DNA from 2 places in the Nocardia sp. NPDC057455 genome. Region 2 is predicted to be linked to the other one. Evidence: riboswitches for the same ligand, from Rfam matches in the RefSeq annotation. Region 2 holds a riboswitch; the other holds the start of a gene.

Region 1 (14,300 bases), on a different contig from region 2:
GTTCGTCGTCGCGCTGCTGGGCGTGCGGGTGCCCCTTGGCCAGGTCGGCGGCGTGTGCGGCGATCTTGTAGGTGATCACGCCGACTTTCACGTCGTCGCGGTTGGGCAGGCCCAGGTGTTCCTTCGGCGTGACGTAGCAGAGCATGGCGGTGCCCGCCTGCGCGATGATGGCCGCTCCGATGGCCGAGGTGATGTGGTCGTAGGCCGGTGCGATGTCGGTGGCGAGCGGGCCGAGCGTGTAGAACGGCGCCTCCTCGCACCACTCTTCCTCGAGCCGGACGTTCTCCACGATCTTGTGCATCGGCACGTGACCGGGGCCCTCGATCATCACCTGCACGCCATGCGATTTCGCGATCTTGGTGAGTTCGCCCAGGGTGCGCAGCTCGGCGAATTGCGCCTCGTCGTTGGCGTCGGCAATGGAGCCGGGCCGCAGGCCGTCGCCGAGGGAGAAGGTGACGTCGTAGCGGGCCAGGATCTCGCAGAGTTCCTCGAAGTGCGTGTACAGGAACGATTCCCGGTGATGCGCCAGGCACCAGGCTGCCATGATCGACCCGCCGCGCGAGACGATGCCGGTCACCCGCTTGGCGGTCAGCGGGATGTAGCGCAGCAGCACGCCCGCGTGCACGGTCATGTAGTCCACGCCCTGCTCGCACTGCTCGATCACGGTGTCGCGGTAGATCTCCCAGGTGAGCGCGGTCGGGTCGCCGTTCACCTTCTCCAGCGCCTGATAGATCGGCACGGTACCGACCGGGACGGGGGAGTTGCGCAGGATCCACTCGCGGGTCTCGTGGATGTTCTTGCCGGTGGACAGGTCCATGATGGTGTCCGCGCCCCAGCGGGTCGCCCACACCATCTTCTCCACCTCCTCGGCGATCGAGGAGGACACGGCCGAGTTGCCGATGTTCGCATTGATCTTGACCAGGAACTTCTTGCCGATGATGGTCGGCTCGAGTTCCGGATGCTTGTGGTTGGCCGGGATGACCGCGCGGCCCGCGGCCACCTCCTCGCGCACCAGTTCCGGTGCGACGCCTTCGCGCGCGGCGATGAAGCGCATCTCGGGTGTGACGATGCCCTCGCGGGCCCAGGCGAGTTGGGTGCGCGGGCCCGTCCCCTCGGTTCTGGTCCAGGTGTCACGCAGCTTCGGTAGACCGCCTTCGAGATCGATCGTCGCCGTCTCGTCGGTGTACGGGCCCGACGTGTCGTAGACGTCGAAGTGCTCGCCATTGGTCAGATTGATCCGGCGCACCGGTATGCGCAGGTCTTCGACCTCGAGATAGTGCTTGACGCTGCCCTCGATGGGGCCGGTGGTGACATTGTCGACGGGTGCGGATGCGCCGTCGGACGCAGCGGCGGGTGCCATCTATTTCCTCCCTACGCCGGCATTACCCGGTCAGGTTCATACGGTCGACGGCCCTGACGCCTCTCGGCTAGCCGTCCTCTCAGCCCGCTGGTGCGAGCCCCCGTTGGTTGTGAAATTTTCCCGCCCGACCATACCCGGACCGCCCGGCCGCGTGCCCGGCGATTCGCCGGGACCGCGCGAACTCCCAGGCACCGGCAGCAGTGTTCGTGCGCGCCGCCCGGATCCGTAGCCGTAACCGTCGTCAGGACAACCGCGGCCGCGCGCCGCAGGTCCACGCAGGCTCCCGGCCTCGTCGTGCTCCGCATGTTCGATCGGAGTTACCCGTCTTCCTGCGACTCCGGCCTCGCCGAATGGCCGGGCGCGCCGCGGGTGCGGCGGGCTTCTTTCATCTCGGCTTCGTAGAGGTGGCGGCGACCGTCGAGCAGTTCATCCCGGACGGCCCGTTCCACGTCGCGGAACAGGCCGTAGTAGCCGTCGTCGTATTCCTCGATGATCTGGAACGTCCAGCGTCCGGCGAGCACGTTGCGACCGATCAACTCGGTGGATATCCGGTCGGCGATGTGGGTATGGCCCGCCTCGCGGAACAGCTCCACGGCCTCGTCGAGCGCCAGGTCGGCGCCGCCGGTCAGCTGGTGGAAGGCGTAGAGGTGACCGCGGGCGCGTTCGATGATCTCCAGGGCCTCCGAGAGTTTGCCGGTGGCGGCGACGGTGGTGTCGCCGACGCCGTCGGGCCGACGGTGCGCTACGTCCGGGCGATCGGTCATGACCTCGCTCCTTGTCTGGCGGATGCAACCGTAGCCGCGGCGTACCCGGATGGGGGCGAGCTCAAGCGCTGTAAGTTTGCTGCTGCGCTCCGGATGGGCGGGGAACTTCCGGCGCAGGCGTCGTATCCGTCGGCGCGCTCCACCCGGATCGGCGGAGAGCCTTCAGCGGCGACCGGGCGGTGCCGCCGTCTCGTCGGCCGCGACCCGATGGTGGCGGGTCAACCGGTGCCGAACGGCCGACGACAGACCGAGGCGCCACCGCTCGGTGGCCGGTGCTCAGCGCGAATGCGCGGGACGGATGCGGCCGGTGACCTCGCCCAATCCGATGCGGGAGGTGCGGGGACCGGGAGCCGATGCCGTGATCGTCACTTCGTCGCCGTCTTCGAGGAAGGTGCGTTGCCGATCGTTCACCAGGATCGGTTGGCTGCCGCCACAGGACAACTCGATGAACGACCCGCGCTGGTCCGGTTCTGGACCGGAGATGGTGCCGGAGGCGAACAGATCACCGGTGCGGGTGGAAGCGCCGTTCGCGGTGAGATGAGCGAGCATCTGCGCCGGTGACCAGTACATCCGGGCATAGGGCGGGTGCGCGACCGGGTGACCGTTCCACGCCACGGTGAGATCGATGTCCAGGCCCCAAGCCTCGTCCCCCCGCAGGTAGGGCAGTGGCGCGGGCGACTGTTCGGGCAGCGGTATGCGCGCGGACTCCAGGGCGGCCAGCGGGGTGATCCACGGTGCGAGCGAGGTCGCGAACGACTTGCCGAGGAATGGCCCGAGCGGTTGATACTCCCAGGCCTGGATGTCGCGTGCGGACCAATCGTTGACCAGCGCGACGCCGAAGACCCGGTCGGCGAACTCGTCGATGCCGACCGGCACGCCGAGCCGCGAGCCGACACCGATCACGAAGCCGAGTTCGGCCTCGATGTCCAGCCGCCGCGAAGGGCCGAACTCCGGCGCACCGGATTCGGATCGGCGCTGCCCGCACGGCCGCGCGACCTCGGTGCCGGACACCACCACGGTCCCGGCCCGCCCGTGATAGCCCACCGGCAGGTGGCGCCAGTTCGGCAGCAGCGGGTCACCGTCCGGTCGGAACAGGCGACCGAGGTTCGTCGCGTGATCGATGCTCGCGTAGAAGTCCACGTAGTCGCCGATCCGTACGGGCAGCCGTAGTTTCACATCGGACAGGGGGTGTACCGCCGCGCTGTCCAGCTCGCCTTCGACCGCCTCGCGAATCCGGTCGCGGACCGCGCGCCAGCGTCCGGGCCCCTGGGCCAGGAAGGCGTTCAGGCTCGGTTCGGCGAACACCGGATCGTCCACAAGCGCGAGCACATCGATGACGTGCTCACCGAGCCGCACACCGACCCGCGGGCTTCTTCCGCTCGGCGCGAACACCCCGTACGGCAGGTTGTCCGGACCGAACAGGGACTCCGGGGAGACCTCGACCCTGGTCCTCACGCGGGGCCACGCCCGGACCAGGTCCATGCGTAGGTCGGGTCCTCGCAGGCCAGGGCGCCTTCACCGAGTTCCAGCGGACGGAAGGTGTCCACCATGACGGCCAGCTCGTCGAAGTACTCGATGCCGATGCTGTTCTCGTAGGCGCCGGGTTGCGGGCCGTGGGCGTAGCCGCCGGGGTGCACCGACACCGAGCCCTGGGTGATCCCGGAACCCTTGCGCGCTTCGTAGTTGCCACCGCAATAGAACATGACCTCGTCGGAATCGACGTTCGAGTGGTAGTACGGCACGGGGATCGACAGCGGGTGGTAGTCCACTTTGCGCGGCACGAAATTGCAGATGACGAAGTTGCCGCCCTCGAATGCCTGATGGACGGGCGGCGGCTGATGGATACGGCCGGTGATCGGTTCGAAGTCGGCGATATCGAACGCGTACGGATACAGGCAGCCGTCCCAGCCCACCACGTCGAACGGATGGGTGGCATAGACCATCCGGGTTCCGACCACCCGCCCACCGGCGCGGTGCTTGACCAGCACTTCCACCTCGGTGCCGGTCTCGGTGATCGTCTCGGCCGGTCCGTGCAGGTCCCGCTCACAGTACGGGGCGTGCTCGAGCAGCTGACCGAACTTCGACAGGTAGCGCTTCGGCGGCGTGATGTGGCCGGAAGCCTCGATCACGTACGCCCGCAGCGGTTCCGGGCCGGTGGGCCGCCACCGATGCGTCGTGGCCCGCGGAATGAGCACTTGGTGGCCCTGCCGGACGGGCAGCGCGCCGAACACGGTTTCGACCACCGCCGCGCCGGACTCCACGTACACCAGTTCGTCGCCGATCGCGTTGCGGTACAACGGCGATACACCCTTGGCGACGACGTAGGAGATGCGCACGTCGGCGTTGCCGAGCAGCAACCGCCGCCCGGTGACCGGATCGCTTTCCGACGGGGTGTCGCCGGGGAACAGGTTGTGCAGCCGCAGGTGACGGTGGCGCAGGGGGTGATTCGGCGTCGTCCGCTGATCGGGCAACTCCCAGACCGTCGAGTCGACCAGTGCAGGCGGCAGGCCGCGGTGGTAGAGCAGCGAGGAGTCGCCGGAGAAGCCCTCCTCGCCCATCAGCTCCTCGTAGTAGAGCCTGCCCTGCTCATCCCGATGCTGGGTGTGCCGCTTCGGCGGTACCGCACCCACTTGCCGATAGAACGCCATGACCGTTCCTCCGCCAGCCGGTGGTCGGATAGTTGATCACCATCGTAGTGCGGCCGGATCGTCGATCAGGCGTTTCGCAGGGCGCGATAGACCGAGGCCCCGACGAACGCGCCGAGATCCGCCGGTGTCCAGCCGTCTTGGTCCGCGAGCAGCGCGCGCACCGCCCCCTCACCCGCGGACACCCACTGCTCCACCAGCACGGGCAGCTTGCGCTCGGCGTCCACGGTGCCCCAGGCGCGCAGCGTCGGACGCAAGAGCTTGGCGCAGCGCTCGATGACGAGCGCGCGGCCGCGACCGAACGAATTCGCCACGGCGGGGTCGGGGTTGCCGTAGACCAGCCGCCAGGCGTCGGGCCGGCTCGCGGCCTTCGTCAGCAGCGCGCGGAACCCCTCGACGAACACGGTTTCGTCCGCGTCCACGTCGCGCGGGGACACCACCTCCAGCACGCCGCTGACCAGGTAGCCCTCCTCGCGCTGGATCAGCGCCTCGATCAGCTCGACCCGATCGGCGAAGCAGGCGTAGACCACCGGCCGGGTCACGCTCATCCGCTCCGCTATCGCGGCCATGGTGACCGCGGCGATGCCGTTCTCCACGGCGATGGCCAGCGCGGTGTCGAGCACTTGCGGGCGGCGGCGCTCCGGGCCGAGGTGCTGCGCCCGTTGCCGTTGCCCGTCGCTGTTCACGCCGCCCAGCCGGGCGCTGGTTGCCCGGTTCCCGCTGCTGCGGCGGGGGAAAGGCGGCTGCGCCGGGCGGGTCACGAGGCCCCTGGGCCGTCGGCGAACTCGGCGATCACCGGAGCGTGGTCGCTGGCGCCCTTGCCCTTTCGTGCCTCGCGATCGACCATCGCGTCCGTCACGGTGGCGGCGAGCGCGGGGGAGGCGAGGACGAAATCGATGCGCATTCCCTCTTTACGCGGGAAGCGCAGCTGGGTGTAGTCCCAGTAGGTGTAGACGCCCGGCCCCGGCGCGAACGGGCGCATGACGTCCGTGTACCCGGCGTCCACGACAGCCTGGAAGGCGTCGCGCTCCGGTTGCGACGTGTGCGTCTTGTCGGCGAAGTACTCCACGGACCAGACATCGTCGTCGGTCGGCGCGATGTTCCAGTCACCCACCAGCGCGATCTTGGCCCGCGGGTCCTCGGCCAGCCAGCGCGCGCCGTTGTCCCGTAGCGCGGTAAGCCATTCCAGCTTGTATGCGTAGTGCGGATCGGTCAAGGTGCGGCCGTTGGGCACGTACAGGCTCCACACCCGCACGCCACCGCAGGTGGCCCCGATCGCGCGGGACTCGACGACCGGCGTGCTGATCAGCGACTCGCCCGCGTCCTTGTCGAAGCCGGGTTGCTCGGGGAAGGCGAACTCGACGTCGGCGAGGCCGACCCGAGAGGCGATCGCCACTCCGTTCCACTGGTTGATGCCCAGGTGGGCAACCTCGTACCCCAGCTCGTCGAAGCGCTCGAACGGGAACTGGTCGTCCCGGCACTTTGTCTCTTGGAGGGCCAGCACATCGATGTCCTGGCGGTCGAGCCAGTCCGCGACACGGTCGAGCCGGGAACGGATCGAGTTGACATTCCAGGTGGCGAGACGCACGGTGGCCTTCCTTGCGGGGTGACAGGTCTGTTCTACCGCAGGTCGCCGGCCCCGGCGAGGGGTTGCGGCGCGGCGTAGCGGTAGGCGTGGTGTTCGACGAAGCCCAAATCGCGATACATCCCGCGGGCCGCCTCGTTGGCCGCCTCGACCTGGAGGTACGCGTGTGTCGCACCGCGATCGTGGCCCCAGCGCAGCAGCTCGGCGCAGACCAGCGAGCCGAGCCCGTGCCTGCGGTGCGCGGCGGCGACGGCCACGCAGGCGAGGCCGACCCAGCGGCGCCCGTCCGGGGCGGTGGTGAGCGCGCCGCGGCCGATCGCGATAGGGCGCGGCAGGCCGAGCGAGGCGAAGCCGAGTTCGCCGTCGAGAACCGCGGTCAGCACCTCGGGATCCGGTGCGGGAGCGTAGATCGCCTGTTCGGCGGGAACCTCGCCGCCGTGACGATGCACCTCCAGCCAGTCGGTGTCGGGGGCGGTCGCGATCCGCACCATCGAAGGACCCTGCGGCAGCACGAAATTGTCGAGATCGATGGCGAGCATGAGCGTTTCTCGCCGGCTGTGCCAGCCGGGCGGCACGGGGGCCAGCCGATCGGGCAGCGCGAGCTGCAAGGGCAGGCCATGCGCGGTGTACCACTCGCCGATGCGGTGCAGCGTCTCCGCGGACACGGCGGCGGGCGCCTCGGAACTGCCCAGCGGCACAGCTGAATTCGCGCGCCCGGTGTATCCGTGGCCCGCGCGGACCAGCCAGCCGTCGATCCACGCGTGTTCGACGCCCGGCCAGCCGTAGGCGGCCGCAGCCTCCAGCGCGCGGATCTCCTTGGTGCGAATCGGCCTGGGACCGATGGCTTTCAGCGCTACCACACGCTCCGGCGCCACCGAGACGACCGTACCGTCGGCGCCGCGAACGGTCGGCGGATCCAGGGAGACGAGCTCGCCGATCACGTCGGTCATCGGTTGGGGATAACCCGCGGGCAACCGATAGCGCAACACCACACGGCGGCCGAGCGGAATATCGGACAGGCCGGCGGCGGGGTCAGTCGTCATGCCCGAACGGGTCGGGATCGGTGCCCGGCAGCCAGCTCGAACCGGGTGTGCCCCAGCCGTTGCGTTTGATCGCCTTCTTGGCGGCCCGTGCGTTGCGGCCGACCAGCACGTCCACATAGAGGAAGCCGTCCAGGTGCCCGACCTCGTGCTGGAGCATGCGGGCGAAGAAGCCCTTGCCCTCCACCTCGACCGGCTCGCCGTGCTCGTCGGTGCCGGAAACCTTCGCCCAGTCGGCGCGGCCGGTGGGGAACTGTTCGCCGGGCACCGATAGACAGCCCTCCTCGTCGTCGTCCGGGTCGGGCATGGTCTCCGGGATCTGTGAGGTCTCCAGCACCGGGTTGATCACGACGCCGCGGCGCCGGGTGGCGGTGCCGTCCGCGCCGAGGTCGGGGCAGTCGTAGACGAACAGGCGCAGCGGAACGCCGACCTGATTGGCCGCGAGACCGACGCCGTGCGCCGCGTCGAGCGTCTCGTACATGTCCGCGATGAGCGGAGCCAATTCCTCCGGCGATTGGGTGACCCGTTCGGTCGGGTTGTGCAGAACCGGGTCGCCGACGATCACGATCGGGAGGATTGCCATGGGCCAATTATTGCCGTGGGTGCAACGTCACAGCGCCTCGGGTGCCGAACCGGAGACCGGATCTACCGGCAGGTAGGAAACACGCCGCGTCGCGGCCCGGGCGATTCCCCAGGTGCGTGGTTGAATGTTCCGCGACGTACAAGCACCATTTTCGTCTGGTGGTTACTCGGCGAGGGAGCGAGATGGACGGCGCAGCGGCACGGAATCTTTCCGAGAGCCAGGACGGCCCTTCCGCGAGCGAAGAAGTCACGACGGGGCAGGCTCCGGCCGAGCAGGCGGACGGCGCCGGGCTGAGCCGTCGCGAACTCGACATCCTCGCGTTCGAACGACAGTGGTGGAAGTACGCGGGGGCCAAGGAGGAGGCGATCCGCGAGCTGTTCGCCATGTCGCCGACCCGGTACTACCAGGTGCTGAACGCGGTGGTCGACCGGCAAGAGGCGCTGGCCGCCGACCCGATGCTGGTCAAGCGGCTGCGCAGGCTGCGCGCGAGCAGGCAGAAGGCGCGCGCGGCGCGACGGCTGGGATTCCAGGTCTGACCCGGCGATGCGGACCCGGACCCGCCCGGTGCGACTAGGCTCGCGAGGGTGAGCTACCCGAATCCCACCTCCGGTGGGCCACCGTTGCGCGCCCTGGCGATGGTGCTGATCGCGTTGGCCATCGTCTTCGCCGGTCTGGGCGCGATGTCGTTGTCGAGTTCCGACGCCGACACCGACGCCTCGGGGACCAGCGAATCGCCCACCTCCAGCGCGACGGCCGCGCCCCAGATCCCGGCGAGCACGACCACGCCGAAGGCGCCGACCTCGGCCGCGTCCTCGTCCAGCGCGGTGGCGACGGTCACGCCGACCACGACCGCCGCCGCGACCACCTCTGCCGCGGCCCGTTCGGTCGCGGTGCGTGTGCTGAACAACAGCATGGTGCCCGGACTCGCCGCCAAGACGGCGGGCCAGCTCTCGGCGAGCGGGTGGACGATCGCGGAAACCGGCAACTACCCCGGCACGAGTATCGCGAAAACCACTGTGTACTACGGCAACTCGCCCGGCGACAAGGAGGCGGCGCAGGCCGTCGCGGACGAGCTCGGTGCGGCGGTGGCGCCGAAGTCGGACGGAATCGGGGACAGCGGACCGGGTGTAACGGTGATCGTCACGGGTAACTGACCCGTGTGGCCGCTGTTCGCACGCTCGGACCGGCGAATGCTCGGTGAGGGCGCGCCGCCCTGTCGGTGCCTCGGCACGGCGGCGTGGCATCATCTTGTCCGGTAACGAACGTGTCCACCCAGCTTTACTCGTAAACTCGGTACTCGTAAAGGAGTTCCCCGATGGCCCCGTCCACAACTCGACGCCCGTCCTGGCGGACTGTGACCCCGGTGCTCGCGGTCGCGGTGTTCGGCCTCGCCGCCTGCTCGAACAGCCAGGAGTCGAGTGACGTCCAGGGAACCCCCCCGCCGGTGTGGACCGGGTCCGCGGCTCCGGCCGGGCAGTCGAGCACCGAGCACGGCTCGCCGAACGCCGCGCAGGGGGTGAACGTCCAGTTGAAAGACCCCTCGGGCGCCTCGGTCGGCACCGCGAACTTCACCGAGGACGGCAACCATCTGCAAGTCACCGTCGAGGCCCACGGGCTGCGCCCCGGCTTCCACGGCCTGCACGTGCACCAGGTGGGCAAGTGCGAGCCGAACTCGGTCGCGCCGACCGGTGGCCCGGCGGGCGATTTCTTGTCGGCCGGTGGTCATCTGCAGGTCGGCAGCGCCAACGCGCACCCGGCCAGCGGCGATCTGAGCTCGCTGGAAGTGCGTGGCGACGGCGTCGCCAAGCTGGTCACCACCACCGACGCGGTGACCCTGGACGACGTGAAGGGCAAGGCCCTGATCATCCACGCCGACGCCGACAACTTCGGCAACATCCCCAACCGTTACAACCGCGCCGATGGCGTCGCGGGTCCGGACGAGACGACCCTAGCGACGGGCGACGCGGGCGGCCGTGTCGCCTGTGGCGTGATCCAGTAGCGCGGTGGTATATGGCCGGGGCAGGAATCGAGCACGTTCCCTTCGAAGGTTCGCCCCGGCCCACGATCGGGGTCGAATGGGAGATCGCCTTGGTGGACAAGGTGACCCGCGATCTGTCGAATACCGCCGCCGCGGTGTTCGATTCACTCGGTGAGCTGCGTGCCCACGACGGCACACCGCAGGTGACCAAGGAGTTGCTGCGTAATACCGTCGAGTTCGTCACCGGCGTGCACGAGACCGTGGGCGCGGCGGTGGAGGACCTGACCGGCACCATGAACACGGTGCGGCGCGCCGCCGACCCGCTCGGCGTCGACCTGTTCTGCGCGGGCACCCATCCGTTCGCGCAGTGGTCGGCCCAGCAGCTGACCCGGTCGGAGCACTACGACGAGCTGATCGAGCGCACGCAGTGGTGGGGCCGCCAGATGATGATCTGGGGCGTGCACGTGCACGTCGGAGTCTCGCACCGCGACAAGGTCTTTCCGATCCTCAACTCGTTACTGCTGTCGTATCCGCATCTGCTCGCGCTGTCGGCGGGCTCGCCGATGTGGTCCGGATCGGACACCGGCTACGCCAGTAACCGGACGCTGATGTTCCAGCAGCTGCCGACCGCGGGCCTGCCGTTCCAGTTCGAGAACTGGACCCAGTTCGAGCATTTCGTGCACGACGAGGTCAAGACCGGTGTGTTCACCCAGCTGGGCGGCATGCACTGGGACATCCGCCCGGCCCCCAAATGGGGCACCATCGAGGTGCGGGTCTGTGACGGCATCTCCACGCGCGCCGAGCTCGCGGCGCTGGCCGCGCTCATCCATTGCCTGATCGTCGACCTGGATCGCCGCGTCGAGAACGGCGAGGACCTGCCCACTCTGCCGCCGTGGCATGTGCAGGAGAACAAGTGGCGGGCCGCCCGTTACGGGCTGGACGCGATCATCATCACCGATTCCGACAGCAACGAACGCTTGGTGACCGACGACCTGGACGATCTGCTGAACCGGCTGGAGCCGACGGCGGCGCGACTCGGCTGTGCGGACGAGCTGGCGATGGTCGCCGAGATCCCCAAGCGCGGCGCCTCCTATCAGCGGCAGCGCCGCGTCGCCGCGGCGTCGCAGGGCGATCTGATCGCGGTGGTGGACGCGCTGGTCGAGGAACTGAAACAGTAACCTCCTAGCGCGGATAGGTCGGCTGCCGTTCAGCTGGCCAGGGGGATGGCGTTCACGCCCCGTTTACTATGGTCGGATGCTAGTCGAAGACCCGGGTGCCGAAGTAGGAAGCGCGGTATCGCGCCGTCCCGTACCGCGGACCCGGGTCCGGGTCGCCGCGGGGGTGGCCGCGGTGCCCGTCCTACTGATCGTGTTGCAGGTCATCGCTGTCTGGCAAGGGTTCGACGGCCCGCTGGAGAGCGTGGCGCGGGACTACATCGGCACCCCTAAGTCCATGTCGGTGCCCTGGGCCGGGCTGGTCCTTGCGCTGGTGGGCGTTTCGGCCCGCCGCAGGCTGGTCGCGCTGGGCGTCGCCGTCGCCGTCGACGTGGTGTGGGCGGGCGCCCGATTGCTGGCGGGGGAGCCGTTCGCGATCGGCAACGGACCGGTCATCGTGCTGACCGGCCTCGCGCTGTTGGCCTGGCTGCGCTGGTCGGGCGCCGAACGGCGGGACGCGCTGCATGCGGCCGCACTCGGCGCGCTGCTCATCCTGGCCACCAAGGTCGGCGACGTCTGGCTGCACGTCACCGTGATCGGCAGGCCGACGGTGCTCGACGAATACGTGATCCTGGCCGACCACGCGCTGGGCGATCCGTCCTGGGTGCTCGGCCGGGCGGTCGACGCACTCGGGCCGGTGGTCTACGCGGTGCTGCACTGGGTCTACATCGAGTTGCCCGTGGCAGCCATCGTCGTGGCGGTGTGGCAGCTGCGCGGGGTGGTGTCGTCGGGCCGCTGGCCGTCGCACTATCTGGTGCGGACCTTCCTGGTGCTCGGCTTGATCGGCCCCTTGGTATATGTGCTCTTCCCGGTGGTCGGGCCGATGTTCGCGTTCGGACCGGACGGCAACGGACTGCAACTGGGCAACTACTGGCCGGGTGTGGTGCCGCCGATCGACCGGAATCCGCTGCCGCTGCCGTTCGACGCGGCGATTCCGCGCAACTGCATGCCCTCGATGCACACGGCTTGGGCACTGTCGGTGTTCCTGCACACCCGCCGCGACAGCGACGGCGAGTTCGCCCCGGGCTGGCTGCGCTGGGGCGGCGCGTTCTGGCTGCTGGCCACGCTCACCGCGACCCTCGGTTTCGGCTACCACTACGGCGTCGACCTGGTCGCGGGCGCGGTGCTGTGCCTCACCGTCGAATCGGCGCTGCGCGAGCCGGAGCGCGGCTGGGGATGGTTCCGGGTCCGGCTGGTCGGCTCCGGTGTGGTCGTGCTGGCCGCGCTGCTGCTGTCCTACCGCTACCTCGCGGTGCCGATGGCCGAGTACCCGGTGCTCGCGGGCACGGTGGTGCTCGGGCTGCTGGCCGGACTGGCGGCGGCGTTCCACGCGACGTGGTTCGCGACGGTGCGTCAGCCGCTGCGGGCGGAACGAGAGGTCGAACCCGCCACGCGCTGAGCGGGAGTCCGGCCGAGCTGCCCGACCTGGCCGGCGCGGGGTGAAACGCCAGGCGCTGAGCGGGGCTATTCCACGTCGTCCTCGCGCAAGGCGTTGACGCGCAACAGCCCGTCACGGTGGCGCTGCTCGCGGTATGCGGTGCGGCCGATGAGGTGGGCGATCACCGGGGCCGTGAGCAGGGTGAACAGCCCGACCAGCACCAGTGTCCAGACGTTGCCGTGCCCGCGCAGCTGGATCGCGGCACCCGCGAGCACGAGGATCAGCCCGATGACCTGGGGTTTGGTGGCGGCGTGCATCCGGGTCAGCGTGTCGGGGAAGCGCACGATCCCGATCGCCGCGGTCAGCGCCAGTGTCGAGCCGAACAAGATCAGGGTGCCGGCCAGCGCGTGCCAGAGGTTCATTTGTCGTCCCGCACCCGGAATCGGGACACCGCGGCCGAGCCGAGGAATCCGACCAGCGCTAGCGCGACGATGGCGGGTACCACGGTGGTGTCGGCGCTGTAGGCCGCCCACACGGCGAGACCGGAGGCGGCGATGGCCATCAGCGAGTCGATGCCGACGACCCGGTCCAGCGTGCTCGGCCCCAGGACGACACGGTAGGTGGTGAGCAGCGCGGCCGCGGTCAGGATGACGGCGGCGAGTACGGCGACGACGGTCACGATGGCACCTCCGGGAGCGCGGCGGGCCGGAAGCGCGGCCAGCCGGTCGGACGTTCGAACGCTTCGATCAGCAGCCGTTCCAGCCGCCGGGTGGTCCGGTGGAACTTGTCCACGGCGGCGTCGCTGCCGACGTCGAGGACGTGGACGTAGACGACGCAGCGCCTGCGGTCGATCTCCAGCACCATCGTGCCCGGGATCAGGTTGAGCACATCGGTCCACAGCACCAGCACCAGATCCGATCTCGTGCGGGCGTACACGCGCAGCACGCCGGACACCGGCATGGGAGCCGGGCGGATCGCGAACCAGGCGACTTGGAGACTCGATTCCAGCGCGTAATACGCGCTCACCACGACCAAGGCAATCATCGGAAGCGGGTTCAGCCGACCGGACACGGGCACGCGCGGCAGCGGCAGCGCCACCATGATCAGCGCGGCGACCACCAGCCCGCCCAGCAGGTTCGCGACGCTGAGATCGCCCCACAGGGCGAGCCAGACCATGGTGAGCCACACGAGTACGCCGATCCGGACGATCGTCTCGCGCCGCCGGCCGCGCCCGGTCTGCTCGACGCTCATCGCGGGCCTCGCGGATCACCCAGCACCGCACCGATGTACACGCCGGGATCGCGCAGGTCGACCGCGGCCCGGTCGGCGATCGTGAGGATCGGACCGGCCAGCACGGTCAGGCACAACCCGACCGCCACGAGCGCCGCGGTGGACAACACCATCAGCGGCGGCATCCGGCCGGGATCGGTGCGCTCGTCGTAGTGCACGTCGGTCGCATCCTCGATCAGCGTCGGCGGCTTCGCCGCGGTGAGATGGCCCTCCGGCGCGTCCGCGCGGGGTCGCCAGAACGCCTTGCTCCACACGCGGGCCACGGTATAGAGCGTGAGCAGGCTGGTGAGTACGGCGCCCCCGACCAGCACCCAGGCCAGCACGCTGCCGCGCTCGGCGCCCGCCTGCAAGAGCGCGACCTTGCCGATGAACCCGGAAAACGGCGGAATCCCGCCGAGATTCAGCGCCGGGATCAGGAACAGCACCGCCAGCAGCGGGCTGGCCGCGGCGAGCCCGCCCAACC
Region 2 (14,300 bases):
CTGCCGATCGGCGGGCACGAGGACGCGAATGTCCTCCCGCGAGCCGATCATCAGTTTCTGCAGGATCGCGGCCATCTGGGCGTCGACGGTCTTGAAGGAACTGCCGCGCCGGGCGGCGATGGCGGTGTTGGTCCAGCCCGCCGCCGCCAGCACGGCCACCTCCTGTTCGGCCGCCGACAATTCCTCCCAGGGCGAGGGACGGTGTTGCCGGACCGGATGCTCGACGGGTAGGCGGTCCAGCGACAGGACCCCCAGCGCGAGCTGGGCCACCTCGCCGAGTTCCGGCCGTAAGAGACCGCCGTCTCGTTCGGCCTCCGCGAAGGCGGTCTCGCCCAGCACCACTCGGGCGGTATCGGCGGCGAGCTCGGTCTCGGTGGCGAACGGACCGAGATTGGCGATCTGCACACCGATTCGTTCCCGCAGCGTGGCGCCTCCTCCGGTGAGCCGCGCGACATCACGGGCCCGAGTGGTCACCCGGTCGGAGCGCTCGCCGTCGGTGTCGCGGATCAGGCGTGCCAGCGTCCAGGCGCGGATGTGCACCGCCCACACCACGCCCCACTGATCGCCCAGCTCCAGCTGAGTGGTCAGCGACGTATGCGTCACGGTGAGGGCTTCTTCCGGGTCGCCATGTCTGGTCAGTGCGATCGCCCGTGCCAGCCCGACCCAGGACGCCGCCCAGCGCGCCCCGGAGCGCTGCGCGTGGTCCAGATGCCGCCGGGAGATCTCCAAGGCTTGCGCGGGCGTACCGAAGAAGGCCGCCGCCAGCGCCTCGAAGAGCTCGCTCATCGCGGCGCCGCCACGCGCGCCGTTGGCGGCGAACTTCTCCCGTGCACGGGCCAGCACGGCGATCGAGCGCACGTCGCGGTACACCAGCATCAGCTCGGCGCCTCTGGCGAATTCGACCGGGGCGGGCAGATCGAGGTCGCGGTCGGGCTGCTCGCGCCACCTCGCCCGGGTCGCGGGATCCGGCAGGCAGACCGCGACGCATTCGTCGAGCGCGCGTGCGGCATCCTCCTGCAGGCCTTGGCACAGACCGATCCACGCGATCAGAGCCATCGCCTCGACCTGCACCGACACCGGCTGCGGATCGAGGGCCCGGCTGGCGGCCAGCGTGCGCTCGGCCCACCGGCGTGGTTCGCGCAGCGAGCCGGTGAAAAAGGGGCTGCGCAAGGCGATCAATCCGGCCGCGATCTCCAAACCGACCGCGGCCTCCTCCGGCGCGTCGAGGCTGCCCGCCATGGCCGACAGCAGGTTGTCCCACGCCGCCCGCGCCCAATCCAGCAGATCCTGCTCATCCGGGCCGAACCATCCGGCCGCCGCCGCCCGCACCTTGTCGCGGTAGTAGCGGCGGTGCCTGCGCGCCAGCCGAGCCGGCTCGCCACCGCGTTCGGCCAAGCGCTGCTGGGCGAACACCCGGAAACTCTCCAGCAGCGAATACCGCACCGTTGTCGCGGTCAGATGCACCGACACCAGCGACTGGTCGGCCAACCGTTCGAGCAGACCTTCGATCTCCGCACGCGCCAAGCCGCCCGGATCGTCGTCGGCGCAGACCTCCTCGATCGCCTCCAACTCCGCGCCCACCTCCGGCTCCGCCGCGCCGATGCCCTCGTGGTCGACGTCGTAACCGGCCGCGAACACCGACAGCCGGTCGAACAGCAGCCGCTCTTCGTCCCGGCACAGTTCGTAGGACCAGGCGATGACATCGCGAATGCCCCGGTGCCGCGCGTCCGCACCGACCCGAGGACCGTGCGACCAGCGCAACCGCCGGTCGCTCGCCTCCCCACTGAGGTCACCCAAGATCTTCCGCAACGGTTCGCGCATCAACCGCGCGGCCGCCAACCGGATGTAGAGCGGATGGTTGTGCACGTGCCGGCAGACCGCCACGGCCAGCGCGGTCTCGTCGTCGGCGAGGGTGTGCCCGGTCAGACCTGCGCGTGCCCGGAACAGGGCCAGCGCCTGTTCCCGGGACAGCGCGGGCACCGGCACCAACTGCTCATCGACCCATCCGATCGCCTCGCGGCTGGTGGCCAGCACGGTGAGCCCCGGCGCCGCCTCCAGCAGATCCGCGATCACCTGACCCGCACCGTCCAGGACGTGTTCGCAGTTGTCCATCACCAGGATCGTCTGCAAGGTGCGCCCGACCGCGTCACGGCGGCGCAGCGTGTCGAGCACCGCCTCCCATGCCGAGCGTCCGGAGAAATCGGCATCGATCAGCGAGCGTGCGACCTGCTCCTCGACCGCCGCCGCGTCGGCGTCGCGGGACAGCAACGCCAGCCGAACCCAGTGCACCGGCACGCGGCGCGCCTTGTGGAACCGGTGCGCGGCCTCGGTCGCCAGCCGGGTCTTGCCGATGCCACCCGCGCCGATCAGCGTGACCAAGCGCGTTTCGCCCAGCAACGCCATCCCGATCTTTTCCAGCTCACGTTCGCGTCCGACGAAATCACCGCCGGCCGCGGGTGGGAGCCCCGAACCCGACACTCGTCCTACCGACACAAGAGGGCAGCGTAGCCGGATCCGCGGCCGGGAGTTCGCGGTCTCTACCGATGTGCCGAGCCCACCTATACGCGGACGATTGCGCTGTCGGACAGTCGATCGCAGGACCGGAAGGACACTACGGTGGGACAGATACTGGTACTCGGGGCGGGCGAATGCGGGTTGCCCCTCGCCCATCGTCTGCTGCGCGGCGGCCGTCCTGTCACGCTGGTGACCGATCGGGACGCCGAGGCGGTCCTCGCCGGCACCGTCACCAGCACCCAGGTCAAGTTCCCGCCGACGCTCGATCTCGAGTCGGACCTGGGCCTGGGCTTCTGGCGTTCGACGGCGCCGCACATCGAGGGCATCAGGTTCACCATGGTCGTCGAGCGCACGACGGTGGTCACCTGGGCCGGACGATTCACCCGGCCCGCGCAGAGCGTCGATCAACGGACGGTGTTCGCGCGCTGGCTCGGCGAGTTCCTGGCCGAGGGCGGTGACCTGCGTATCGCCGAGCCCTCGGTGCCGGAGCTCGACCGCGCCTGCGCCGGCTACGACCTCACCGTGGTGACCCGTGCCGGTCACGAGCTCGCCGGCTGTTTCGATGCCGATCCGGCGTGGCCGGTGGCCGCCGGGCCGCTGCGGCGGCTCGCGGTGCTGTACCTGGACGGTGTCGAGCCGGACCCGGAGGGCCTCGGCTCATACACCGCGCTGCCCGAGCACGGTGAAGTGATCTCCTATCCCGGCCTGACCGGGCAGCCGGGGCAGGAACGCCGCTGCGAGATATTGCTTTTCGAGGCGCGGCCGGGCGGCGCGCTGGACGTGTTCGACCAGCACGGCACGCCCGCGCAGCGGTGGGAGCGAGCCAGGGAACTGTTGCGGGCGCACCTGCCCGCCGAACTCGCCGAACGCTACCGGCACGCCGAACCGACCGATGCCGGGGCGACACTGGTCGGCGCGGTGACGCCGGTGATGCGCCGTCCGGTGGGCACCCTGCCGTCGGGCCTGCCGGTGCTGGGCGGAGGCGACGTCGTCTGCCGGATGGATCCGGGCGGCGCGCAAGGCGCCAACAACGCCGTGCACTGCGCGATCCGCTACAGCGAGGCGATCCTGCACGACTCGGAGGGTCCCTACGACCGCGCATGGATGCAGTGGGCGGCCGAGCCGTGGCTGACGTCCGTCGCGCACCCCGCCGCGCGGTGGACGGCGACGGTGCTCGATCCGCCGCCCGCCATGCGGGAGATGATGCTCGCCGCCCAGCACGAGCCGGCGCTCGCCGACGCCTTCGCCGACACCTTCGCGCGACCGGCGAACCTCGCCCGGCTCGCGGCGGCAGTCCCGTCCTGACCGGATTCCCGGCCTCAGGGTTGCCAGGGCGGTGTCGCGGGAAAGACGACCGGCAGCGCCGCCAAGGCGCGGTGAAAAGGCCCTGGCCGCCAGGTCAATTGGTGCACCGGCATCGCGGGTCGCAGTTCCGGCAACGCGTCCAGCAACTGGTCCACCGCGTCTTGGGCGATCAGATAGGCCGGGCTACGAGCGGGGCAGGCGTGCGGTCCGGCGCCCCACGCCAGGTGCGACCGGTTGCCGCTGTGATTGCGTCCGCTGACCGCCGGATCGTTGTTGCAGGCAGCGAAGCTGATGACGACCGGCTGATGGGCCGGCAGCCAGACGTCGTCGATCAGGATCGGCTGACGAGGGTAGGTGACCGAGAAGTTGGCCATCGGCGGGTCGGTGAACAACACCTCGTCCAGCGCGTCCCGGGTGGCCAAGCTCCCGCCGAGGACGTCCCCGCCGAACCGGTCGTCGGTGAGGATCAGCACCAGGGTGTTGACGATCAGGTTCTGCAGCGGTTCGATGCCCGCCCCGTAGAGCACGACGAGCTGGTGGATCACCTCCGCTTCGTCCAAACCGGCCGGATGCTGCAACAGTCGCGTGGTGATGTCGCGGCCCGGCTCGGCGCGCTTGAGTTCGATCAGCCGCAGCAGCGCGGTGCCGAGCATGCGGTTGCCCGCTTCGGCGTCCACCCCGTCGAACACGGCGGCGGTCGCGGCGGCGACCTCACGCCCGATCTCCGGCGGGCAGCCCAGCATCGCGTTCACCACCTCGAATGCCAGCGGAAGAGCGTACTCGGACACCAGATCGGCGCTGCCCGCCGCGCAGAAGGCGTTGATCAGCCCGGTCGCGCTCCGCTCCACCGTGTCGTGCAAGGCGTGCAGGTCGACGGCATTGATGCTCGCGGTATTGACCTGCCGGTAGCGCGCGTGTTCTTCGCCCACGCTGCGCATCGCATTGGGGCGCCACTCCAGCACCGGCAGCACCGGGCAGTCGGCGGGTACGTTCGCCTGCCAGGTGCGAGGGTCGGCGGGAAAGTGCTGCGGGTCGTGCATGATTCGCACGGCGGTGTGATAGCTGAGCACCAACATCGCGGGCACACCCGGCGCCAGCTCGACCGGCGCCATCGAACCGTAGCGGGCGCGCATGTCGCGATAGGCGCGATGCGGATCGGCGGCGAACTCCGGGGAGTACAGCGATACACGCTCGACCTCGTGGTCGATGGGCGAACCATGATGGGCGCCGGCGTTGGTCGTCGTCGGGTCGAGGTCTCGGGGCGTGGTCAACGCGTGACTCCCACAGTAGAAGCGTCTTCGGCGAGCGCGGGCGAGACGAGCTCGGCGCGGACCGTCGCGACGCCGTCGTCGTTCGGTCCGTGCGGTGCACCGAGGCGCCGCGTCGTCTCTACCGCGCAACGGATCGACACATAGGATGGTCGCGTAGGTAGAGTACGGGCATCGGTAGTAGCGGGCGGCCTGCGGCGATGCGGTTATGTTGCCGGGCGCCAGCCGGATTCGAACTCGCGCGCCGATCGCCTACCGCCCCCGCTCGCCGCGACCGACCGTCCACGCCGTGCGCGCTTCCGAACCCCGCTGTGATGCTGGGCATTCGCTGCCGACCGCTGGACGGACGAGCCGTGTCCGGCCGAGGTCGGCGGGCCTGCCACACGTCCACATCTTCGGGAACACAAGCACTTCGGTGGCGCAAGGGGCTGGTGTATAACTTCCATCGGCCCGGTCGACTCCACCGACAAGCGATAGCGAGACACGATGCACGGTTACCTGAATCAGGTGTCCCACGGCACGACCCCCTCCGGCTATCCGACGCGCGAGCCCGAGACCCACGCGGTCGCACCACCCCGCACGGCGGATCTCGTCGTCAGTGCGCTGTTGTGGTTTCTGCCCGCGACGCTGGCCGCGATGTCGACGGTCCTCGCGCCGTGGTTCCTGATGGCGGGCGGCATCTGCGCGTCCAAGCCGGAGTGCCGGGTCGACACCAGCGCGGGCGTATGGATCATGGTCGGCGGTGGGATCGTGGGATTCGCCGTGGGGGTGTTGCTCTCGGGTATGGCGGCCCGGCAGGGGCGAGCGTTGTTCCCCGGCGCGCTGGTCGGTGCGGTGCTGGTCGTGCTCGCCTGGTTCGCCGCCTCGTTGCTCATGGGCTGAACCGCCGGGCTCGGTGCGAAGTCCGGCGGAAGGGCCGCGGTCTTCTTTCCCGCTACGGAAACTGGCGCGGGTGTACTATTCGCCGGAATCACCCCATCGCGGGAGCTCGGGCAAGGCCGGGCTGAGAGGGCGAACCGCACGCGTCGCCGACCGCATGAACCTGTCCGGGTAATGCCGGCGTAGGGAGAGCGTTTCCGTCATGTCGTCGTCGACCCGCGCGAACGCGGCGCACGAAGCCCCGCTGACCCTCGACCAGCCCGCACCGAAAGTGCTCTCGTTCTGGGACCAGAGCGCGTTCTGGGCCAATCTCGGCGTCAGCCTCTTCGCGTTCTCCGGCGCGTACACGGTGCTCGCGCCGAACGCCGAGGGAGCCGCGCAGCTTTCGATCGCGGCCGGAATCCTGGCGACCGTGCTGGGCACCCTGGTCGGCGCGGCGATGCTCGGCGCCGCGGCGCTGACAGGCGCGCGCACGGGTCAACCCGCTATGGTCCTGCTGCGCGGGCTGTTCGGCGCGAAGCTCAGCTATCTGCCCACCGCGCTCAATATCGCTCAATTGATCGGCTGGGGAACGTTCGAGCTGATCGTCATCGGTGACGCGGCCGAGGAACTGTTCGGCGGCGGCCCGCACTGGCTCTACGTGGTGGTCGCGGGCACACTCACGACGGTTCTCACGATCTGGCCGCTCGGCTCGGTGCGGCTGCTACGCAGATTCGTGACCGCAGGCGTCGTGATCGCCCTTGTCTGGTTCTATCTGCAGTTCTTCCGCGCCGGTCTGCCCGATCTACGGGCGAACCCGGGCCCGAGCGGGAGCGGGCCGTTCGGCGTCGACTGGAACCTCTTCTGGGTTGCCACCGATGCCGCCTTGGCCGTCTCCATCTCGTGGGTGCCGGTCGCCGCCGACTACACCCGTCATGCCCGCTCCGGCCGCTCGGCGTTCGGCGCGGCCGGCGGCGCGTACGCGCTCACCCAGATCATCGCCTACGTCCTCGGCCTGTTCGCGCTGGCGCTCGCGACCGGCGAAGGCGGACCGTACGCACCGTTCCTGCACGTCGGCCTCGGCGCGCTGTTCTTCTTCGTCTTCGTGTTGCGCGAGGCGGATCAGTCCTTCGCCAATGTCTATTCCACCGCCGTGTCGATCCAGAATCTCGCACCGCGCGTCGACCGCAGGGTGCTCTCGATCGGCCTCGGCGCCCTGATCACGATCCTGGCCCTGCGGTTGAACATGGCGAACTACTTCGGCTTCCTCGGACTGATCGGGTCGGTGTTCGTGCCGCTGCTCGGCGTGCTCGTCGCCGACTTCTTCTTGCGTGCCCATCGCGAGTGGAACACCGCACCGGACGCGCCCGCGCGCTGGGGCATGGTGGCCGCGTGGCTGACCGGGTTCGCGGTGTATCAACTGGTCAACCCCGGCGACGCCGGTGTGTGGACGGAATTCTGGGACCAGGCCCGGCAGGCTCTGCACTTCACCGGGCAGGCGTGGATGAGCGCATCGCTCCTGTCGTTCCTGGCGGCGCTGGCGATGGCCTGGCTGGTCGGAAAGGTGACGGCGAAGAACACATCGGCGTAGCGAATTTGCCACCATGGAGGGATGGGCCGGATCAGGGTCGGTACGTCGGGCTGGGTCTACCCGCCGTGGCGCGGGACGTTCTACCCTCAGGGTCTCGCGCACAAGCGCGAATTGGCCTATTTGTCGGAGCGACTCGACAGCGTCGAGATCAACGGCTCGTTCTATTCGTTGCAGCGCCCGTCCAGCTACCAGAGGTGGGCGGAGCAGACTCCGGACGATTTCGTGTTCGCGGTGAAGGGCAGCCGTTTCATCACGCACATGAAGCGGCTGCGCGACGGTGACGAGCTGCTGGCCAATTTCCTCGCCTCCGGTCCGCTGGCGCTCGGGCCCGAGCTGGGACCGATTCTCTGGCAACTGCCGCCCACCTTCCGCTTCGACGCCGACGTGCTGGACGCCTTCTTGTCCCGGCTCCCCCGCAGCACCGAGCAGGCCGCCGAGATCGCGCGGCGCCACGATCACCGCGTCGACCCCGCGCACACGAGCACCGACGCCGACCGGCCGATGCGACATGCGCTGGAGATCCGGCACGACAGCTTCGTGACCCCGGCGTTCACCGACCTGCTCACCCGCCACAACGTGGCCCTCGTCGTCGCCGACGCCGCGGGCAAGTATCCGCTGCTCGAAGAAGTCACCGCCGACTTCGTCTACATCCGGTTGCACGGGCACGACGAGCTCTACGTCAGCGGATACACCGACGAGGGCTTGGACATGTGGGCGGAGAAGATCGCCTCGTGGGCGAAATCGTGCGACGTCTACACCTATTTCGACAACGACGCCAAGGTGCGGGCGCCCCGCGACGCGATGGCGTTGCGCGAGCGCCTGGAACCGATCGTGGCACCACGGCCCGCGGGGTGAGGACAGGAAGGTGACGCCGGTGCGGCAGGTCGCGGTCTGCGGGCCGAGGGAGTGCACGCAGCAGGAAGCGCAGTGGGCGCGCACGGTCGGCGGGCTCTTGGCGCAAGCGGGGGTGACCGTGCTGTGCGGTGGCGGCGCCGGCGTGATGGCCGCGGTCGCCGCCGGTTGCGCCGAGGCCGGTGGGCTCGTGATCGGTGTGCGTCCGGATACCGACCGAGGCGCGGTGTGTCCCGGCTTGTCGGCGGTGCTGTTCACCAATATGGGCGAGGCGCGCAACGCGATCCTGGTCGAGTCGGCGGACGCCGTCATCGTCATCGGCGGCTCGTGGGGCACGCTGTCAGAGGTCGCGCTCGCCCGGCGGCGCGGCGGGATTCCGGTGATCGCGTTGAGCGGATGGGAGATTCGCGACGCGAACGGGCGACCGGTGGCGGCGATGACGGCCGCGGCCGACCCGGCCGACGCGGTGCGCCGGGCGCTGCACGGGATCACACAGCCCGAACCGTCCTGAGGCCATCGGTCTGACGAAAGGTCGCTCTACTCGGATTTCGCGGGCGACCACGTCGGCTACCGCAGCGCACCCGACGAGTTCGCCACCCACTTCGACCGGATCCTCACCCGCGACGACCGGTGACGCCGTCGCGGCGGAAACTCACGCCGACTGTCGCAGAGGATGCAGGGCGGCCAGAGCCCGCAGTGCGTCGGCGCGCGAAATGGGCTGGTCGTTCTCCAGGGCGGCCAGCTCCAGTTCGATCCAGTCGCGTATGAGTGCGGACATGGTCACGTTGCGCTGCTCGGCGGCCTTCTTGACGCGCTGATGCAGATCCAGCGGGATGCGTAGCGACGTGGTGACGGTGACCATGTCCTCGGCGCGTAGCGGCGGGGGCAGCTCGGCCGGGTCGACGGGCGCGTCGGTGTATTCCAGACCGGACAGGAAGTCCCGGACGTCCTCGGGGTTCGTCGGATAGTCAGTCATCGGCGTGCTCCCAACGCTCGAGTTCGGCCACCTGGGCTTCGGTCATCTCGACCGCGCCCAGGATGTCCCACTGCCAGCCTTCGGTGCGGCGGACAGCGACGATCAGCGGCCGGCCCGTCTCGGTCCGGCCCCATACCGTCAGGACCGCGAGCTGGTTCCGGCCACGCGCCCGCCGAGGCCATCGACGGGTGCCCGTGAGCACTTGCAGCACTTCGCGAGGGTCGATCCCCACCAGCGACAACAGTGCCCACTCAGGCCAGTTATAACCCACGATCAGCGATAATACAAGTGTATTGCATCTGAGTTCACCGCGCTCTCGCCCGGGACAGATTCCAGCTCTGCCAGGCGTCCCCGTCGAGGTCTGCCCGCAGCCCGGTACGCACCTGCGCGCGCAGCGGCTCGGGGAGCCGATCGGTCGCGGGCAGGATGTCCGGCGAGAGGGTGACCAGGTATTCGGTGTCCAGCGTTTCACCCCGCTGCCACCGATCGATGTTCTTCTCGGCGATCAACCGCTCCGGGTCCAGGACGGCCAGCGCCAGCAGCGTCGCCATCGCGGTGCCCAGCACGGCGCGCGGCAACCACGCCCGGCGTAGCCGCAAAACCGCGACCAGCACCAGCACGTAGACACAGCCGAGCCACAGTTCGCAGGCTTCCACCAGCAGGCGCAGCACCGTGAACCCGTAGGCCTGCTGGTAGGTCCACATCCGGCCGAGCGCCGAGGCGACGATCACCAGCGCGAGCACGCTCACCGCCGCCAGCAGCCCGCGCAGCCACCATCGGTCGGTAGCCGTGTCCTGGGCCGCCCAGCGCAGCACGACCGTGAGCACCGCGAGGGTCAGCACGGTGACGGCCGACAGCTGCCAGAACCCGGTGCGCGCGTATTCGGCGTAGGTCAGGCCCGAGGTCTCCTGGACGTGATCGTCGCCACCGAAGAGCACGACGAATTGGGTCGCGACGAACGCCGCGAACAGGATCGCGAGCGCGCCGACCGGCAGCGCCCATTCCGACCGGCGCAAGGTCCGCCCGCCCACGGCCGCTGTGGCGGGCGGCGGGGGGCCGGCCAGCAAGAACAGCGCGCCGAGCGCGCCGAGACCGGCCACCGCGAACAGCACGAGCCACCGCAGCACCGACGGCAGGTCCACGTCCGGCGTCACGGTCTCGAGCAACGCCGCGAACATGGCGTCGGCGCTGCCGAGCAGCGGAACGAACACCGCGAGCAACGCGACGGTCACCGCTACCGACAGCCCGAGCCGCCACGCACGTGGCGCGTTCCCGCCACGCACGCGGGCGGTACCGGTATATGCCCACGGCACGGCGGCGACCGCCTCGAGCCCGACAGCGAAAGTGTCGTAGAGGATGCCGTTCGCCGAGCGGCGTCCGACCACCGCCAGCGAACCGGCGAGGCATGCCGCGATCACACACAAGGCGAACAGCCAGCCCGCGGCGCGGACGGCCCCCACCGCGAGCAGGACGAGCGCGAGCGTCGCCCACCACAGCCGCCCCGCGTTGCGCCGAGGAAAACCGGCGCCGACCGTCTGTCGCTCGGACTTCGTCTCACCCGCACCATCACTCGTCGTACTCGCCGTGCGCCTGCGGGCATTGCGGTCGACGAGGAACACCGCCGTCGCGGCGATACCGGCCGCGAGCAGCCACCCGATGCCTGGCCGGTCCCAGTGGATCAGGACGGCGGCAGCCGATCCGGAGACGAGCGCGGCGAGCGCTACGCCGGGAGGGCAAGCGACCCGGCGCCACTTGGACGGGCGTGGTGGGAAGATGGGCCCGGCCACCGGTCGACCGCCGGTCCCGGCACGCACCTCGGCGACCGCGGCCCCCGAGCGCCCCGGTGGCGCCCACACCGATGCCGCAGCAGCGGGCGTAGCGGGCACTTCACTGGAATCGGTTGCGGGGGGCGCGGATTCAGTCGGCGGACCGGGAGGCAGCTCATCGGCCGGCCCCGATGACACCGGGTCGGACGCCGACGCTGATTCGGGTTCCAGAGGCATGGTTCGTTCCTTCGATAGGCGTGCGATATCACCCCGGGTCCGCACCTGCGGTCCGGGTCGGGTGGTGCGGCTGATCAGCGCTCGGGCAGAACCACCCGGATGCGGGAGCCGGGGTCGGCGACCGCGATGGTTCCGCCGTGCAGGTCGACCACCCAGCGAGAGATGGCCAGGCCCAGTCCGGTGCCCCCGCCCGCGGTGCGGCCGCCCCTGGTGAACCGGTCGAACACCTGGGCGCGTTCGGCGGGTGGAATGCCGGGGCCGTCGTCCTCGACGTCGATCACGACCTCGCCCTGCGATGCGCGCACGGCCAGGCGGACTTCCCCGCCGGCGGGCCCGTGCCGCGCGGCGTTGTCGAGCAGGTTGAGCAGCACCTGATGCAGGCGCGCGCGGTCGGCGTACACGCGGGCGGTACCGGGCAGCACGTCGGTGCGGAAGCGCACGCCGCGTCCGAGCGCGGCGGTCATGACCTCCGCTTCGGCGACGACGTCGGCCAGCAACGGCGCGATCGGCAGATTCTCGCGATCGAGCGGGAAGGCGCCCGCTTCGATGCTGGAGAGGTCGAGCAATTCCGAGACGAGCAGCGTCAGCCGTTCGGTCTGGGCCAGCGCGGTGCGCAGGGTCGCCGGGTCGGGCTGGGAGACGCCGTCGACCAGGTTCTCCAGTACCGCGTTCAAAGCCGTGATCGGAGTGCGCAATTCGTGCGAGACGTTCGCGATGAGATCGCGGCGTTGCTGGTCGGCCGCCGCCAGGTCGGCGGCCATCTGGTTGAACGCCTCGGCCAGTTGCCCGACTTCGTCGCGCGAACTGGCCCGTACCCGCAAGGTGTAGTCGCCGTGGGCCATCCGCTTGGCCGCCGCGGTCATCTCCCGCAGCGGCCTGGTGATGCCGTGGGCGAGGAACTGCGAGGTGACCAACGCGATCACCACCGCGGTGAGCGTGGTGCGCGGGGGCAGCCACCCGATCTTGAATCGGAAGAACCCGAACGCGACACCACCGGAACACAGCATGAGGATCGCGAGCTTCAGCTTGATCGACTTCACCGGGTCCAGCGGCCGCGGCAACAGTTCGGCCACCTGGTCGCTCACCCGGCCCCACTCGCGGGAAACCCTGCCGGACATACTCTCCCGCATTCGCGGCGCGTTCTCCGGACCGGCGCTCATCGGGCCTCCAGGGCGTATCCGACGCCGCGTACGGTGCGGATCAGGTCGGCGCCGAGTTTGCGGCGCAACGCCTTGATGTGACTGTCGACCGCGCGGGTGCCCGCCGCGTCGGACCAGTCCCAGACGTCTTCGAGCAGTCGCTCCCGAGCGAGCACCACACGCGGGCGACGGGCCAACCGGGCGAGCAGATCGAACTCCAGCGGCGTGAGCAGCGCCTCCACCTCCGCGCGCCAGACCCGGCGCTGATCGACGTCGATGCGGAGGTCACCGACCAGTATCGTCGCACCGTCACGGTCGGCCGCCCGCTCCATCCGGCGCAGCAGCGCGTGCACCCGCGCGGCGAGCACGCGCAGCGAAAACGGTTTCGTCAGATAGTCGTCCGCCCCGACGCCCAATCCGACGAGCTGGTCGGTTTCGTCGGCACGAGCGGTCAGCATGAGCACGGGCACCGGGCGGCGCGACTGAATGCGACGACATACCTCCAGCCCGTCGAATCCCGGCAACATGACGTCGAGCACCACCAAGTCGGGGTCGACGGCCTCGGCGGCGGCGACGGCCGAGGGGCCGTCATGGGCCAGCTCGACAGTGAACCCCTCCGCCCGCAGGCGTGCCGCGACGGATTCGGCGATGGTGATCTCGTCGTCCACGACCAGGATCCGCCGTGCGGGGCGCGCCGGTGCGCTGTGTTCCATGCACCGAACCCTAGCCACCGGTTGTGGAGAGAACCGGCGCCATTTGTGGAGATTTCGTGTGCGTCCGCGACGGTGCGGGCACGCGATCACGGCCGGGGCCACGGACGCTTGTCGACGCGTTCGATGTCGGTGTTGAACCGCTTCAGGAATCCGGCGAACGCGGCGACGTCCTCGGGGCTCCAGTCTGACAGCACGCTCTCGAGCGCGCGGACGTTGTAGGTGCGTTCGGCGTCGAGCCGGCGCCCGCCCTCGGCGGTGAGGCGGAACTTGCGCGCCATGCCGCCGTCCGGATCCGGAATGCGTTCGACGAGGCCTGCTGCGCGCATAACGGTTGTCTGCCGGTGCAGCGTGGAGGTGTCCAGGCCGAAGGCATCGCTGAGCTCACCCACCGACATCGGGCCCTGCACTCGCAGCCTGCTCAGCACCGTATAGGCGCTGCGGTCGAGGTGGCCGGTGCCCCGGCGGGCCTTGGCGCTGAGGCTGTGCCGCCCCAGCAGCATGGTTTCGAACTCCACCGAAGATACGGGCTTGTCCACACAACGCTCCTGCCGATATCCGCCGCCACGGGCTCATCTCCGCACCTATACCACACCTACCCGGTCGGACCAGCACATTTGCATATTACAACTCTTGTGCATAATGCAATTCATATGTACTGTGCACAAACATTGACGAGAGAGGGAGATCCGCGTGGCAGCACCATCGGCAGTTCGGTCCGAGGGCATCGTCGGCGTACTCGCGGCGGCGGGCATCGTCGCCGCCTTGATGCAAACCTTGGTGGTGCCCCTGATCGGGGACCTCCCCCGGATCCTGGGCACCACGCCGTCCAACGCCTCCTGGGTGATCACTGCGACACTGCTCGCCGGTGCGGTGGCCACGCCGATCACCGGCCGGCTCGGCGATCTCTACGGCAAGCGGCGCATGCTGCTGGTGTGCACGGTTCCGCTGATCGGCGGATCGCTGGTCTGCGCGATGGCGAGCTCGGTCGTGCCGATGATCGCCGGGCGCGGCCTGCAGGGCATCGGCATGGGCGTGGTGCCGCTCGGCATCAGCGCGTTGCGGGACGTCCTGCCCACCGAGC

What was found. A riboswitch is a leader RNA that binds a small molecule or an ion and turns the genes downstream of it on or off. The one in region 2 is predicted to bind thiamine pyrophosphate.
Region 1: another riboswitch for thiamine pyrophosphate. It lies ahead of thiC (phosphomethylpyrimidine synthase ThiC); the one in region 2 lies ahead of ACFU5M_RS20775 (purine-cytosine permease family protein).

Annotation. Positions count from the first base shown of each region.
Region 1 covers NZ_JBHVDM010000041.1:309-14,608, forward strand. The annotation lists gene thiC (phosphomethylpyrimidine synthase ThiC) at 1-1,360, opposite strand, end outside; TPP riboswitch at 1,352-1,474, opposite strand; gene ACFU5M_RS18220 (hypothetical protein) at 1,678-2,124, opposite strand; gene fahA (fumarylacetoacetase) at 2,401-3,606, opposite strand; gene ACFU5M_RS18230 (homogentisate 1,2-dioxygenase) at 3,576-4,772, opposite strand; gene ACFU5M_RS18235 (TetR/AcrR family transcriptional regulator) at 4,838-5,392, opposite strand; gene ACFU5M_RS18240 (exodeoxyribonuclease III) at 5,527-6,357, opposite strand; gene ACFU5M_RS18245 (GNAT family N-acetyltransferase) at 6,390-7,397, opposite strand; gene ACFU5M_RS18250 (peptide deformylase) at 7,387-7,977, opposite strand; gene ACFU5M_RS18255 (DUF3263 domain-containing protein) at 8,160-8,513, shown strand; gene ACFU5M_RS18260 (LytR C-terminal domain-containing protein) at 8,562-9,131, shown strand; gene ACFU5M_RS18265 (superoxide dismutase family protein) at 9,293-9,976, shown strand; gene ACFU5M_RS18270 (glutamate--cysteine ligase) at 9,988-11,133, shown strand; gene ACFU5M_RS18275 (DUF5933 domain-containing protein) at 11,210-12,568, shown strand; gene mnhG (monovalent cation/H(+) antiporter subunit G) at 12,634-12,969, opposite strand; gene ACFU5M_RS18285 (monovalent cation/H+ antiporter complex subunit F) at 12,966-13,226, opposite strand; gene ACFU5M_RS18290 (Na+/H+ antiporter subunit E) at 13,223-13,798, opposite strand; gene ACFU5M_RS18295 (Na+/H+ antiporter subunit D) at 13,795-14,300, opposite strand, start outside.
Region 2 covers NZ_JBHVDM010000050.1:128-14,427, forward strand. The annotation lists gene ACFU5M_RS20755 (AAA family ATPase) at 1-2,493, opposite strand, end outside; gene ACFU5M_RS20760 (styrene monooxygenase/indole monooxygenase family protein) at 2,617-3,819, shown strand; gene ACFU5M_RS20765 (cytochrome P450) at 3,834-5,090, opposite strand; gene ACFU5M_RS20770 (hypothetical protein) at 5,574-5,969, shown strand; TPP riboswitch at 6,058-6,172, shown strand; gene ACFU5M_RS20775 (purine-cytosine permease family protein) at 6,169-7,536, shown strand; gene ACFU5M_RS20780 (DUF72 domain-containing protein) at 7,558-8,391, shown strand; gene ACFU5M_RS20785 (LOG family protein) at 8,402-8,899, shown strand; gene ACFU5M_RS20790 (CopG family transcriptional regulator) at 9,041-9,364, opposite strand; gene ACFU5M_RS20795 (hypothetical protein) at 9,357-9,635, opposite strand; gene ACFU5M_RS20800 (DUF4153 domain-containing protein) at 9,670-11,367, opposite strand; gene ACFU5M_RS20805 (ATP-binding protein) at 11,442-12,485, opposite strand; gene ACFU5M_RS20810 (response regulator) at 12,524-13,219, opposite strand; gene ACFU5M_RS20815 (MarR family winged helix-turn-helix transcriptional regulator) at 13,306-13,755, opposite strand; gene ACFU5M_RS20820 (MFS transporter) at 13,910-14,300, shown strand, end outside.